Regions from separate parts of the Paraburkholderia sp. RL17-368-BIF-A genome, predicted to be linked through region 1. Evidence: riboswitches for the same ligand, from Rfam matches in the RefSeq annotation. Region 1 holds a riboswitch; each other region holds the start of a gene.
What was found. Region 1 has a riboswitch for cobalamin ahead of cobG (precorrin-3B synthase). Riboswitches for the same ligand answer to the same signal wherever they lie in the genome.
Positions count from the first base shown of each region.

Region 2: it holds a riboswitch for cobalamin, as region 1 does, so the genes downstream of both, cobA (uroporphyrinogen-III C-methyltransferase) here and cobG (precorrin-3B synthase) in region 1, are expected to answer to the same signal.
Region 3: it holds a riboswitch for cobalamin, as region 1 does, so the genes downstream of both, P0D87_RS16800 (TonB-dependent receptor domain-containing protein) here and cobG (precorrin-3B synthase) in region 1, are expected to answer to the same signal.

Region 1 covers NZ_JARESN010000002.1:481,177-486,115, reverse strand. The annotation lists gene P0D87_RS05225 (cobalt-precorrin-6A reductase) at 1-355, opposite strand, end outside; gene P0D87_RS05220 (cobalt-precorrin-5B (C(1))-methyltransferase) at 352-1,440, opposite strand; gene P0D87_RS05215 (bifunctional cobalt-precorrin-7 (C(5))-methyltransferase/cobalt-precorrin-6B (C(15))-methyltransferase) at 1,446-2,696, opposite strand; cobalamin riboswitch at 2,781-2,971, shown strand; gene cobG (precorrin-3B synthase) at 3,055-4,566, shown strand; gene P0D87_RS05205 (precorrin-8X methylmutase) at 4,559-4,939, shown strand, end outside.
Region 2 covers NZ_JARESN010000034.1:5,580-10,518, forward strand. The annotation lists gene cobN (cobaltochelatase subunit CobN) at 1-414, opposite strand, end outside; gene cobW (cobalamin biosynthesis protein CobW) at 429-1,538, opposite strand; cobalamin riboswitch at 1,705-1,985, opposite strand; cobalamin riboswitch at 2,055-2,298, shown strand; gene cobA (uroporphyrinogen-III C-methyltransferase) at 2,503-3,225, shown strand; gene P0D87_RS31400 (cobalamin biosynthesis protein) at 3,222-3,653, shown strand; gene cobO (cob(I)yrinic acid a,c-diamide adenosyltransferase) at 3,650-4,252, shown strand; gene P0D87_RS31410 (cobyrinic acid a,c-diamide synthase CobB) at 4,255-4,939, shown strand, end outside.
Region 3 covers NZ_JARESN010000008.1:262,303-267,241, forward strand. The annotation lists gene P0D87_RS16795 (FecCD family ABC transporter permease) at 1-922, opposite strand, end outside; gene P0D87_RS16800 (TonB-dependent receptor domain-containing protein) at 950-2,836, opposite strand; cobalamin riboswitch at 2,926-3,274, opposite strand; gene P0D87_RS16805 (hypothetical protein) at 3,493-3,849, shown strand; gene P0D87_RS16810 (cell division protein ZapA) at 3,846-4,160, shown strand; RNA gene ssrS (6S RNA) at 4,332-4,513, shown strand; gene P0D87_RS16820 (EVE domain-containing protein) at 4,599-4,939, shown strand, end outside.

The DNA of each region.
Region 1 (4,939 bases):
CCGCCGTGAGTTCGTCCCAGTCATCGACCATGCGCCAGTCGTCGCCGGCTTGCGGCTGCCAGGCGGGCCGGCGCAGCGCCCAGCACGGCACGCGCGCGGACCTGGCCGCCTGCGCCGCGTTCGCGCTAATTTGCGCCGCGTACGGATGCGTCGCGTCGATCACGAGGCCGATCGCCTCCTGTTCGATATAGCGCTGCATCCCTTCACTGCCGCCGAAGCCGCCCACGCGCACCGCGCAGCGCAGATCGTCGGGCACCTTGCCGAGTCCGGCGAGACTGTAGACATCGTGCGCGGCAAGCTGCCGCGCGATGTGCAACGCGTCGCCGGTGCCGCCGAGCAGCAGAACCCGCGTCATCGCGCCGCTCCGATCAGATTGCCCTGGCGGTCGATCGCGAATGTCTCGACGCTCACCTGCGGCGGCACGATCTCGCGCGCCACGCGAAGCGCATGTTCACAGACGATGTCGGCAAGCGGCACCTGTTGCGCATGCGCGAGCGCGACGGCCTGCTGACTCGTGTTGGCCGCGCGAATCGCGGCCTGCAACGCGTCGTCGGCGCCGTGTTCGGCGGCCCATACGGCGAGCCGTTCAAGGTCGATGCTCGAGTTGCGGCTATGCAGATCGAGGTGGCCCGCCGCGAGCTTGCTCAGCTTGCCGAAGCCGCCGCAAATGCTCAGCCGCTCGACCGGCGCGCGCTTCATATGCTTGAGCACCGCGCCGACGAAATCGCCCATTTCGATCAACGCGATGTCGGGCAAGCCGTAATGCGCGCGCATCGCGTCTTCGCTGGCGTTGCCGGTGCAGGCGGCGACATGCGTATAGCCGTTCGCGCGCGCGACGTCGATGCCTTGATGAATCGACGCGATATACGCCGAGCACGAGAACGGGCGCACGATGCCGGTCGTGCCCAGAATCGACAGCCCGCCGAGAATGCCGAGCCGCGGGTTCATCGTCTTGAGCGCGAGCGCTTCGCCGCCCTCGACGCCGATCGTCACTTCGAAGCCGCCGCGATAGCCGTGCTCGGCGGCGAGTTCGGCGAGGTGCGCGGTCATCATCTGACGCGGCACGGGGTTGATCGCCGGCTCGCCGACCGCGAGCGTCAGACCGGCGCGCGTGACGGTGCCCACGCCCGGTCCGGCGCGAAACACCACGCCCGCTTCCGCGACGAGGCGCACGCGCGCGAACACCACGGCGCCGTGCGTGACGTCGGGATCGTCGCCGGCGTCCTTGATCGTGCCGGCCTCGGCGCCGTCGTCGGTCAGGCGGCAGAACACGAGCGGCATCGGCACATGCTGGCCCTTCGGCAACACGATTTCGGCGATGTCGCTGACCACGCCCGCGAGCAGCAGACGCGCCGCCGCCAGCGACGTCGCGGTGGCGCAACTGCCGGTCGTGTAGCCGCTGCGCAGCGGCGCGGGTTGTTCGGGGGTCTCGTCGCGCATCGCGGTCAGGCGGAGCGTTCGGGCTGTGGGCGGCTTGCGGCGCGCTCGTCGCCGCAGGGCTTCACCACATCGAGCAAGGTGATCGGCAGCGCCTGCCGCCACGTATCGAATCCGCCGAGCGGTTGTGCATCGGCAAGCGCGATGCGCGTCAGCGTGCCGCCATGCTGTTCGCGCCATGCGGCAAGCGCCGCCTCGCCTTGCAACGTCACCGCGTTGGCGACCAGCCGGCCGCCGTCGCGCAGACTCGCCCAGCACGCGTCGAGTACACCCGGCACCGTCACGCCGCCGCCGATGAACACCGCATCCGGCGTCGGCAGCCCGTCGAGTGCTTCAGGCGCGCGGCCCGCGACGAGTTGCAGCCCCGGCACGCCCAACGCATCGCGATTGTGTTCGATAAAGCGCTGCCGCTCCGCGTGCGCTTCAATGGCAATCGCGCGGCAAGCCGGATGCGCGCGCATCCATTCGATGCCAATCGAGCCGCTGCCCGCGCCCACGTCCCACAGCAATTCGCCGGGCGTCGGGGCGAGGCGCGCGAGCGTGATCGCGCGCACATCGCGTTTGGTCAACTGGCCGTCGTGGCGAAACGCGTCGTCGGGCAAGCCGCAAGTGAGCGGCAGACGCGGCGCGCCATCCGTCGCGCGGCATTCGAGCGCGATCAGGTTCAGCGCGGCAACGTCGCGCGCGGACCACTGATCCGCGCGGCCGTCGATGCGCCGCTCCGCGTCGCCGCCGAGATGTTCGAGCACGGTCATGCGCGTCGCGCCGAAGCCGCGCGCGTTCAGCAGCGCAGCGAGCGCCGCGGGCGTGCCGCCGTCCGCGCTCAACACGAACACGCGCGCGCCGTCATGCAGATGCGCGTTCAGCGTCGGCTGCGGCCGGCCGACCAGCGACACGACGGCCGCATCCTGCAACGGCCAGCCAAGCCGGGCGGCGGCCAGCGACAACGACGAAGGTGCGGGCAGCACGCGCAACTCGTCGGCCGGCAACTGCCTGGCCAGCGTCGCGCCGACGCCGAACAGCATCGGATCGCCGCTCGCCAGCACGCAGACGGAGCGGCCGCGCTCGGCGAGCAACGGCGCGAGATCGAACGGACGCGGCCACGCGGCGCGGCGCGCGGCAAGCCGCGCCGGCAGCATCGACAGATGACGCTCGCCGCCGTAAATCGCCGACGCCTCCAGCAACGCACGCCGCGCGGGCCGTCCCAAACCGGCGAAGCCGTCGTCGCCGATGCCCACTACCGTCAGCCACGCCGGCATGCATCCTTCCTCATGATGTCTCTCAAAACAATGCGCTGCGCCACGCCGGTCAAAGCGTCCAGCCTCGTTGTGCTATCCGAAAAAAGGCATAATACAGCCGCCGGTGCCCTTCGGGGCCTAAGAGGGAACACAGCGGGGAAACCATCGCCGCTGCGGCTGCCCCCGCAACTGTATGCAGCGAGTCCGCCTGCGCTAAGCGCCACTGGTTCGACCGGGAAGGCCGCGGCGGACGACGACCTGCGAGCCAGGAGACCTGCCGGCGAGACTGTTCGTGCCAGCCAACATCGGGCGGGGTGTACCGATGCCGCAGCCAAGCCGCTTTATCGCTTGCTCGGGCCGTCGCGCGACGCTAACCGCGGTGTCCGTCTTGAATCGAGCTTCTCCCTCCTCCACTGTATTGCCTGACGCGGCTTTCGCGCTGCGGCCCTCGGCGTGTCCGGGGCTCGCGCGGATCGTCGCCGCGCGCGACGGCGGCATCTGCCGGATCAAGCTGCCGGGCGGCGAGCTGAGCGCGGCTCAGGCCCACGCGATCGCGGATGCGAGCACGCGGCACGCGGCGGGCGTGATCGAGTTGACGAACCGCGCGAATCTGCAACTGCGCGGCGTTCGTGGCGGCGAGGAAGCGGCGTTGATTGCGGCGTTGGTCGATGCGGGGCTTGGGCCTTTGGCGGAGGCTGGTGCTGATGCTCCCGCCGAGGCCGATGCGAACTCTGCCGCCGCCCTCACCGCTTCAGCCGCCGACGACATCCGCAATGTGATGATCAGCCCTGCCGCGGGGCGCGACCGTTCTGCGCTTTTCGACACAAGGCCGCTTTGCACGACTTTGCTCGCGCTCTTGCAAAGCGACGCGCGTTTCGCGGCGCTGTCGCCGAAATTCGCGCTGCTCGTCGACGGCGGCGAGCGTCTTGCGCGGCTCGATCATCCGCATGACGTGTGGCTCGCGGCATCGCAGGGTGGTTCCGGCGAGATCCGCTTCGTGTTCGGCCTCGCCGGTTGTCCACCGGTTGCTGCGACGAATTCGGCGACGATTCATGCAGGCGCACTCGCCGCCGTGCTGCCGTCGCAAGTTCCGGCGCTGGTGCGGGCGCTGCTGCATACGTTTCTCGATCTCGCCGCCGACTCCGACACGACCCGCATGCGTCACCTGCTCGCCGAACATTCCGCCGACGCAATCCTGCGACACGCGCAAACCTACGTCGATTTCCCGTTGGCACGCGACGCAGCGCTCGCCGAGTGGCAGCGCAGCACGCCCGCCGATGCCACGCTGCGCGTCGGCGCTCACGCCCAGCGTATCGCGGGAACGTGGCACGTCGGCGGTCAACCGCTGCTCGGCCGCATCGACGCAACCGCGCTGCATGGCCTCGCTTCGCTGGCGCGGCAACACGCGAACGGCGCGCTACGCATCACGCCGTGGCAAAGCGTTCTGCTGCCCGACATCGCCACACATGCCGTGCCCGCCGTGCTTACCGCGCTAAAAACGCTCGGCTTTGCGTGCGACCTGGACGACCCCGCTTCACGCCTCATCGCGTGCGCCGGTTCCACCGGCTGTGCAAAAAGTCTCGCGGATACCAAAGCCGACGCGCTCGCGCTCGCCGCGCGCCTGCCCGCGGGCGTCGACGTGCACCTGAGCGGCTGCCCGCGCTCCTGCGCCGCCGCGCATTGCGCGCCGTTCACGCTGCTTGCCGCGGCGCCCGGCCTCTACGATCTTTACCGGCGCGACGCACAGCCGGGTTTCGGCGAATGCGTCGCGCGCCGACTGACGATCGCACAAGCCGCCGACACCCTCGCGCAACTCGCCCAAGCCGGACAGACGCACGCCCAGGACGCACGACCAGAATGCCCGACTCAAATGAGTGATACCGATGCTTGATTACATTCGCGACGGTCAGGAGATCTATCGCCAATCCTTCGCGACGATCCGCGCCGAAGCCGATCTGTCGCGCATCCCCGCCGACCTCGAAAAGCTCGCGGTGCGCGTGATCCACGCGTGCGGGATGGTCGACGTGATCGGCGATCTCGCGTTCTCGCCGAATGCCGGCACGGAGGGGCGCCTCGCGCTCGCGCAAGGTGCGCCGATTCTCTGCGACGCCGGCATGGTCGCGCAAGGCATCACGCGCGCGCGCCTGCCCGCGAACAACGACGTGATCTGCACGCTCACGCACGAAGACGTGCCCGACCTCGCGCGCGAACTCGGCAACACGCGCTCGGCCGCCGCGCTCGAATTGTGGCGTCCGCGTCTTGCG
Region 2 (4,939 bases), on a different contig from region 1:
TTGATGGCATAACGCTGCATCGGCGGTACTGCGTGCGAGCAGGTTCGGATCTTCCTGGAGATCGCCGGAAAACATCGCGAGCGTCTGCTGTTTGCGCTCCGCAAGCGCGACCACCTGCTCGATGCCGTATGGCCAGTACGCCTCGCCGCCAAGATGATCGACCACGACCACGCGCGCATGTTGCAACACGTCTTCGACGTAAAAGTCCACGGAGGCAGGCTGCCGCAGATACGTGACATTCGCGAGGCGCACGCTCGGAAAGCCGTCGCCGAGACGGGGAAACACGCTCGCGAGCAACGACAGCGTCGTATCCGCGGAACTCAGAATGACGATGTCCGCGGGCCGCTGATCGATGCGGATCACGCCTTGCGTATCGTCGACGAAACCGCCCGGCGTGGTGCGCAGCAGATGCATGTGTCTATACCGGCTTACGTCTGTTGCGCGGCGACAGCGGCTGCGACGCCGAGCGCGGCGTCGAACGCGCGTTGCAGCGCAGCCTGGTCGAGGTCTTCACCGATCAGCACGAAGCGGCTTTCGGCGCCTTCGCCTAGTTCTTCCAGTTCACCTGGCTGCCAGCGTCGATCGAAATAACTATCGAAGCGCCGGCCCACGCCTTGAACGACGAGCCGCATCGGCGCGCCCGGCAACGCCGCGAAACCCTTCACGCGATAAATCGTGTTGTTCCCCACGAGTCCTTGCAGCGCGGCGATCACCGCTTCACGCGACTGCGCCTTTGCATTCACGACCACCGAATCGAACTCATCGTGATGATGATCGGCGTCGTCGGCCGAACCGTGGTGATCGTGGCGCAAGTGAATGGTTTCCTCCGACGCCGCTTCGAGCCCGAACAACGCGTGCAGATCGAGCTCGCCCCTATGGGCGCGCACGATCTTCACCTGAGGCGGAATTTCGGCGCGAATCACGGCTTCGACCGCGTTCTGGCCTGCTTCGTCGAGCAGATCGGTCTTGTTCAGAATCACCAGATCCGCAGCCGACAATTGATCCTCGAACAATTCGTGCAGCGGCGACTCGTGGTCGAGATTCGGATCGGCCTTGCGTTGCGCGTCGACGGCAAGCGGATTTTCAGCGAATTGGCCGCTTGCCGCAGCGGGTCCATCGACGACGGTAATCACCGCATCCACCGTGAAACTGTTCTTGATCTGCGGCCAGTTGAACGCCTGCACGAGCGGCTTCGGCAACGCGAGCCCCGACGTTTCGATCAGCACATGGTCGATCTGCTCACGGCGCTCGACGAGTTTTTCCATCACCGGAAAGAACTCTTCCTGGACCGTGCAGCACAGGCAACCGTTCGCCAGTTCATACAATTGGCCTTCGGTCTCGACGCCGTTTTCATCGCAACCAATGCCGCAACCTTTGAGGATTTCACCGTCTATGCCGATCTCGCCGAACTCGTTGACGATCACCGCAATGCGCTTGCCGCCCGCGTTCCGAAGAATGTGCCGCAGCAACGTCGTCTTGCCGCTGCCGAGAAAGCCCGTGACGATGGTGACGGGAATCTTGCGCATCTGAACTTGCATGGTGAGTCCATCCGTGAGAGTTGCATCTGCTGGCCGGCCGAATCACGCGCTTTGCGCATGACGTCGCATCGCAAAACGCGGGAACGCACGACGGCCTTGCCGCTACACCAGGGAAACGCAGAATACGGGTATGAGGTCATGAGCGCAGCGCCGCTTCCCCGCGGCGTTCGCCCTTCGTGTTCCGGCCGGTATCCGGGCTGGCGAAAGCGCCGCTTCCCCTTCCCGGACGAGTGATTTCTCGCCCAGTGGTGATATGCCGACGCGGCCTTGCGCGTGGACATCGAAGCCGGCTCCGCGGCGCCATGCAAACCGCCATGACGTCGCTTTTCGCTTACCGTTGCGGGGGCAGCACAGGTTGACCCGATCCATGCGAGGCGGGCGCCCTGTTTCCCGTTTAACTGCATGCGCACGAGCGCGCACACGAGCACCAGAAGTGCGTGCGAGTGTAGGCCGCGCGCCTTGCGCCGTCAAGAAAACGCAAGCCCGGCGCGCTTATCGGACGGGCTTGCCGTGTGCTATCGTATGCGCGCGTCTGGTGCCCGCACATGTGCTCGCGTGTGCAGTTAAACGGGAAACAGGCAGCGCGCTTGCGCTCAACCTGTGCTGTCCCCGCAACGGTAAGCGACCGGCGGCGCGATTATTTTTTGCGCCGCACATGCGTTTTCAGTGCCACTGTCCAGCACATTCGAACGAATGTGGGCGGGAAGGCAAAGCGCGTGAGGCCGCCAGCCCGGATACCGGCCAGACGCGGAGGCGGCCGTGCGTTGTTAACGTCACGCCGCCGGCCGCCGGAATCCGCGAGGGACGGATGTGAAGGCGCTCAAGCACGACTTAGGGAAGCGGTCTGCAATCCGCGTTTGCTGTCGTGCGCGAATGCACAGTTTCGAATGACTTCAATTTCCATCACATTGCGTGTATGTCGACGCTGCGCGATTGCATGTGCGCCGACGCGGCGCATGCCGCGATGAAACGCGCATGGCTGATCGGCGCAGGCCCCGGCGACGTCGAACTGATGACGCTGAAGGCAACCCGCGCGCTCGCGCAAGCCGACGTGATACTCGTCGACGATCTGGTGAACCCCGACGTGCTGCAATTTGCGCGCGCCGATGCGTGCATCGTGTATGTCGGCAAGCGCGGCGGTCATCCGTCGACGCCGCAACACGGCATCGTCGAACAAATGCTCGCGCATCTGAACGAAGGGCGCAGCGTCGCGCGTTTGAAGGGCGGCGATCCCTTCGTGTTCGGCAGAGGCGGCGAAGAGCAACAGGCGCTGCATGCGGCGGGCGTCGACGTCGAAATCGTCAGCGGCATCACGGCCGGCATTGCGGCGCCGGCGGCCATCGGCATTCCGGTCACGCACCGCGATCATGCGCAAGGCGTGGTGTTCGTGACCGGCCACGGCGCGGGCACGAGCGAGCCGGATTGGGCCGCGCTCGCCGCCACGCGCATGACGCTCGTCATCTATATGGGCATGCGGCGGCTAAACGACATCGTCAGCGCGTTGCTGGCAGCGGGCATGTCGGCACAGACTCCGTGTGCCGCGATCGAATCCGCAACGCGCCCCGAGCAGCGGCATGCGCTCGCCACACTCGGTGATTTCGCCGATGCCGTCGCGCGCGCGGGACTCGGCTCGCCCGCGATCGTGGTGATCGGCGGCGTCGCGTCGCTGGCGAAGGATGACCGATGAAAACGCTTAGCGTGGGCATCGGTTGCCGCTTGCATACGTCGGCGGAAGAAATCGAAAACGCTGTGCGCGCAGCGCTCGGCTCGCATGCGTTCGAAGACATCGCGGCCGTCGCCTCGATCGAAACCAAAGCGCAAGAACCCGGCTTGCTCGCGTTCTGCGCGCGCCACAAATTGCCGCTGCAACTCTTCACTCGCGAGCAGATTGCCGCGCTGCATGTCGCCGAGCCGTCGGCGGCGGCGCGCGAGCATCTCGGCGTCGACGGCGTCTGCGAACCGTGTGCGTTGCTTGGCGCGTCGATCCACGCTGCTGCGCACACGCCCTATCTCGTCGCTCGCAAAACCGTCCACGCGGGCGTCACCGTGGCGATTGCATCGACCGAACACGCGCTGCCGCGCAGCGCCACCTTCACTGACCAGGACCTTCCATGAAGACCGATCCCGAATCGCATCAACGCATGACCGAACGCCGGCGCGAAGGCCACGAAAAGAAACAGGCCAACGCGACCGTCGAAAAGGGTCTGCTGATCGTCAACACCGGCACCGGCAAAGGCAAGACGACCGCTGCGTTCGGCATGGCCGTGCGCGTGCTCGGCCACGGCATGCGTCTTGGCGTCGTGCAGTTCATCAAGGGCGCGCTGCATACGTCGGAGCGCGACTTTCTCGGCGCGATTGCGAATTGCGATTTCGTCACGATGGGCGACGGCTACACCTGGAACACGCAGAACCGCGACGCCGACATCGCGACCGCGCGCAAGGGCTGGGACGAAGCGCGCCGGATGATCGAAAGCGGCGACTATCAGATGGTGATCCTCGACGAGCTGAACACCGTGCTCAAGTACGAGTACCTGCCGCTCGACGAAGTGCTGTCCGTCATCGCCGTGCGTCCAGAGATGCTTCATGTGGTCGTGACAGGCCGTCATGCGCCCGACGCGCTGATCGAAGCCGCCGACCTCGTTACCGAAATGCGCATCGTCAAGCATCCGTATCGCGAGCAAGGCGTGAAAGCGCAGCGCGGCGTGGAGTTCTGAACGTGTCCGCCTGCCCCGCGCTCTTCATCAGCGCGCCCGCGTCGGGCCAGGGCAAGACCACGATCACCGCGGGTCTTGCGCGCTACCATCGGCGGCTCGGGCGGCGCGTGCGTGTCTTCAAGACCGGGCCCGACTTTCTCGATCCCATGATTCTCGCGCACGCGAGCGGCGCGCCGGTGTTGTCGCTCGATCTGTGGATGGTCGGTCAGGACGCGTGCCGCAATCTGCTCGCCGAGGCCGCGGCCGAAGCCGATCTGATCCTGATCGAAGGCGTGATGGGTCTCTTCGACGGCACACCGAGCAGCGCCGATCTCGCGAGCGCTTTCGGGGTGCCCGTGCTCGCCGTCATTTCTGCGAAGGCGATGGCGCAGACCTTCGGCGCGGTCGCGTTCGGGCTTGCGAATTTCAGGCCGCACGCGCCGTTTCATGGCGTGCTCGCGAACCGCGTCGGCTCGGCGCGTCACGCGCAGATGCTGCAAGAAGCGTTGCCGCCGACGCTGCGCTGGTGCGGCCACCTCGCAGCAAGCGATGAAATCGAATTGCCCGACCGTCACCTCGGCTTGCATCAAGCGGCCGAAATCGACGACCTTGACGCGCGCCTCGAACGCGCCGCCGATGCGCTCGCCGATACGGCATTAGCCGACCTGCCGCCCGCCGTCGAATTCGGCGCGCCCACGCCGGCGGCGC
Region 3 (4,939 bases), on a different contig from region 1:
CCGCGGCGGGCAGCAGCATGCGCTGGTCGTTGCCGAACGCGAGCCGCAGCACATGCGGCACGACGAGCCCGACGAAGCCGATGGTGCCCGCCGTCGTCACGGCCGCAGCCGCCGCGAGCGAGGCCGCGAGATAGACGCGCAAGCGCAGCGGCATGACCGCCACGCCGAGCGCTTCTGCGACGGCGTCGCCTCGCAAAAGCACGTTCAGACGCGGCGCAACCGGCACGATGACAACTACAACGACCACGAGCGCCGCAAGCGCCGTCCACGGCATCGCATTGCCGTTGAGGTCGCCGGTGAGCCAGAACAGCATGCCGCGCAGACGATTGTCGGGCGCGAGGTTCAGCAGCAACGTGATCAACGCGCCCCAACCCGCCGCGATGACCGCGCCGGTCAACAGCAAACGCGGCGACGTGTCCTGTGGCTCGCCGCGCCACAACTCGCGGCGCGCGAGACCGAGCACGAGCAGAATCGATACGAATGCGCCTGCGAACGCGGACGCATCGACGAGCCACCACGCGCTGCCGGCGATCATCGCGATCAGCGCGAAGCTCGCGGCCCCGCCCGATACGCCCAACACGTACGGCTCCGCGAGCGGATTGCGCAACAGCACTTGCAGCAGCGCACCGGCCATCGCGAGCAATGCGCCGCACGCGAAACCGGCTAATGCGCGCGGCAAGCGCAGCGTGCGGACGATCTCGCCGGCGAGATCCTCGGAGGCGCTTGCAGAGCCGGACGCGGACGCATGCAACGGCGACAGCGCCTCGATCACGCGCGCGGGCGCGAGCGAGACGCTGCCCAGCGCCAGCGACGCCATCAGCACGACCAGCGCGGCGAGCGCGAGCACGAGCCAGATTGCCGCGGCGCGCTTCGCGGTCATCGCGTGCAATGCGGCGGGCAACGAACCTGGATGACGACTCATCGGCGCGCTCTCAACATGGCGCGCGCATCACTGCTGCTGCCAGCCGAGCGTGACATACGCACCGCGCCCCGGCGAGTTATACGAGTAGGCCGTTTCATAGTCCTTGTTCAACAGATTCTGGATTTGCGCGGCCACGTACCAGGCTTTCGTGATGTTGTAGCGCGCGGACAGATTCACGATGCCGTAGCCGCCGAGCTTGCCGCTGCTGTCCTCGCGCGGGCCGCTCACGACCCACTCGCCGCCCACGCGCCACCCTGCGATGCTGCGGTTCACCGTCAAGGACGCGAAGCGCCGCGCGCGCCGCACGAGGTCCACGTCGTTGTCGAGATCGACGGGATTTTGCAGCGTGACCGATGCGCGCACATCGGTCTTGCCCACATGTCCGCTCCACGATCCCTCGAGCCCCTGCACTTTTGCATGCCCCACGTTCTCCGCCAGATAGATGCCCGGCGTGACCTGCTGATAGTCGATCAGATTCGAATAACGCGTCTGGAAAGCACTCAAACGCATCACGCCCAACGCATTCGACGCGTACTGCAGCGCCGCTTCGAGCGAATGGCTGCGCTCGGGCTGAATCGACGGATTGCCGCTTAGCGGATAGTACAGATCGTCGAAGCTCGGCGCGCGAAACGAATCCGAATAGCTTGCGCTCAGCTTCCAATGCGGCGTGATGTCGAACCCATAGCCGAGATAGTAACTGTTCGCTCCGCCGAAATCGGAGTACTGGTCGCGCCGCACGTTGGCCTGGATCTGATTGCGTCCGAAGCGCGCCGTGTAGCCCGCGAAGACGGAATCGACATGCCGCGTGGGCGCGGCGAACGTATCGGAGTCGAGGCTCTGATCGAGATGCTCGTAGCCCACGCGCAGTTTTTGCTGCGCGGCCAGCGCGAAATCGTTCTGCCACGTGTATTGCCGGTTGTCGGTATCGAAGCGTCCGTTGTAGAGGCCGTTGGTCTTCGACACGCTGCGGTCGTCGCCTTCGGACACGATGAAGTGCGTGGTCCACCAGTCGGTCAGCTTGCCGTTGGCGAACGCGGACACCTGCCGCACTTTCGTGTAGAGGTTGTTCAGATCGGTCGGCGCGCCGTACGCGTTGTCGTAGCTGTTGTTGCCGTTCGACTGCAGATAGCGGACGCCCGCGTCCCATTGGTCGTTGAACTTGTGGCGCAGCGACGCCGAAATGCTCTCGTTCAGATAGCCGTTCGCGTTCGGATTCGCGTTGGGCGCCTCGCTTGGATTGAGCGCTGAAAAGCCGTCGTCTTTCGAGCGCGCGAGCGAAATGCTGAAGGTCGTGCGGCCGTCTTTATCCAATGCGCCGTTCGCGCCGACCTGCTGCGTCTGCGTGTGATAGCTGCCGTAGCCCAGGGAGAAATTGAAACGCGGCGGATGCGCGCCGCCGTCTTTCGTGAACACCTGTACCACGCCGCCGATCGCACCGGAGCCGTATAACGCGGACACGTTGCCGTTCACGACTTCGACGTGATCGATCTGATCGAGCGGAACCTGCGCGATTTGCGCGGTGCCGAGACTCACGGAATCGACGCGCACGCCGTCGATGAGAATCAGCGATTGCGTCGACGACGCGCCGCGCAAATAAAGGCTCGCCGTCGAACCGGGCCCGCCTGTACGCGAGATTTGCGCGCCGGGCGCGAGTTGCAGCAGGCCGGGCAGATCCGTTGCGGTGGTGTCGGCCAGGTCCTGCTGATCGAATAGCGACGTCTGCGGGATCGTATCGGCAAGCGCTTGCGGTCCGCGCTCGGCGGTCACCACGACGGGCGATAAAACAGTGGACGATGCAGTGGACGAAGCGGTGGACAAAGCGTCGGCGTTTGCAGGCGCGGCGGCCTGCGCATGCGCGAGATGGGGCAGCCCGGCAAAAGCGAGCAGCACCGCGCGGGCGATGGGGGACAGCATGAAGTGAGATTTCCCGTGGATGGCGTGCGCGGCCCGCTTCCCCGCAGGCCGTCGCGTAACGAGGCGCGTGCGCTTTTGACAATTCGCGCCGCGCGCCCCTCCCTCTGGCCGGTATCCGGGCTAACGACTTTCGATCCCGCCTTCCCACGCGTGACGCGCAGTGGCACACTCGCGAGTTGAACCGGAACACGCGATGGGGATCGAACTGCAAAAGCGCGAACTGCTGTTCGAAATACGATTCGTACCGCAGCACTGAACTGCGATGAGCAGCAATGAACTGCAGCGAATGCGACGAACTGCAATGCACGCGAAATGCGGTCGCTTACCGTTGCGGGGGCAGCGCAGGTTGGCGCGTTCGGGTAGAACGGCGCGGCCTGCTTCCCGTTTAACTGCGCGCACAATGAAATGCGCGCGGGCACCAGAGTGCGGCCAGTGTATGAGCGCCCTCTGAGTCAGTCAAGAACGCGGGCCGCGAGAGCGATTCATTCGGACAGGGTCGAGCTATTGTCCGACGCGATCTCCGGCACGCGCGTAGTTTCTCTTCTTCAGTCGAAAAAAGGCTGCAAAAAGCGGGGTTGTTACGTCTCGAAACGAGACAAATGTCGGAACGTGCGACATTCCGCGCTAAAATGCGATGTCTTTAGAGGACGCAGCACATGCTCACCGAACTCGAAACACTTTCACAGAATATCGGCAAGCTGATCGCGATCAGCCAGCGCCACAATGAAGCGCGCCTCGCGCTCGAAGAGCAACTCGCGCAGTCGCGCGCCGAAGCCGAAGCTACGCGCACGGAACTTGCGCTGCTGCGCGAGGAACGCGACGCACTGCAAGCGGAGCGCGACGCGCTGTCGGCCAAGATCGACGACGCGCAGGTGCGCCTGAACGCGATCCTCGAAAAATTGCCGCGTGCGCGTGCGCACAACGAGCCGGACAACCAGCTCGATCTGCTCGAGCCCGCTCCGCACGAGGTCGAAACAGAGAGCGACGCCACTCGCCACGGAGAAAATGCATGACGACCAAGCAGATCGAAGTATCGATTCTCGGCGTGCCCTATCGCCTCGCCTGCTCGCCGGAAACGGAAGGCGCGCTGCTTGAAGCAGTCGCGCGAGTCGACGCCGAAATGTCGAAGATCCGCAATAACAGCAACGTGCGCGGCACGGATCGCATTGCAGTCATGGCTGCGCTGTCGCTGGCATCCGAACTGCTTAAGCTGCAAACAAGCGTGCGTCACGGAGAAGCATTTCCCGCTGAAGAAATCCGGCGTACAATGCATCAAATGAACGAGCAACTGGGTACTGTCATCGAGCAGTACAGCGTGCAGTAAGTTGCAAGTAGCATGTTGCAAGCAGTGCGGCCGGTGCTGATACCGGCTGCGGATTCAAACGGAAAGTAAGCAGGCAAGGTTCGTGAAGCATGCACGAACTGCGCGAGGCGAACAGGTCCCCAACGTTTGAGTCAATCGTTTGAGTGTCATCGGTTTAGCTTCATCGGTTTAGCTTCCCTGCCTGGTTCGCCAAGGTCATATATTCCTTGAACCAATGCCATGTGCACGGTTGCGGAAATTTGTAGCACGGGCGTGCGCGTCACTCTGTCTGATGTACCCGAAGTGCTGCTAACTGCGACCAATTCTGAACCCCCGGTTCAGGATGCCGGCCTAGCGGCTAAGGCGGGGACCTTATTTGGAACGGCATCGGACTTGCGTCCGGTGCCGTTTTTGTTTGGGCGCCGTGCTTCTTCAAACCCCTAACGTTCAATTCGATTCATGCGCTACTGGCTAATGAAGTCCGAACCGGACGAAGCAAGCATCGACCATCTCGCCAACGCCGCGCACCGCACGCTGCCGTGGACGGGCGTGCGCAACTATCAGGCTCGCAACTTCATGCGCGATGGCATGCAGATCGGCGACGGCGTGCTGTTCTATCACTCGAGCTGCCCCGAGCCGGGCATCGCGGGGCTTGCTGAAGTTGCGTCCACGGCCTATCCGGACCCCACGCAGTTCGATAGCAAGAGCCCGTATTACGACCCGAAGTCGTCGCAGGAAACGCCGCGCTGGCTGCTCGTCGACGTCGTGTTCAAGAAGAAGATTCCGTTGATTCCGCTCGC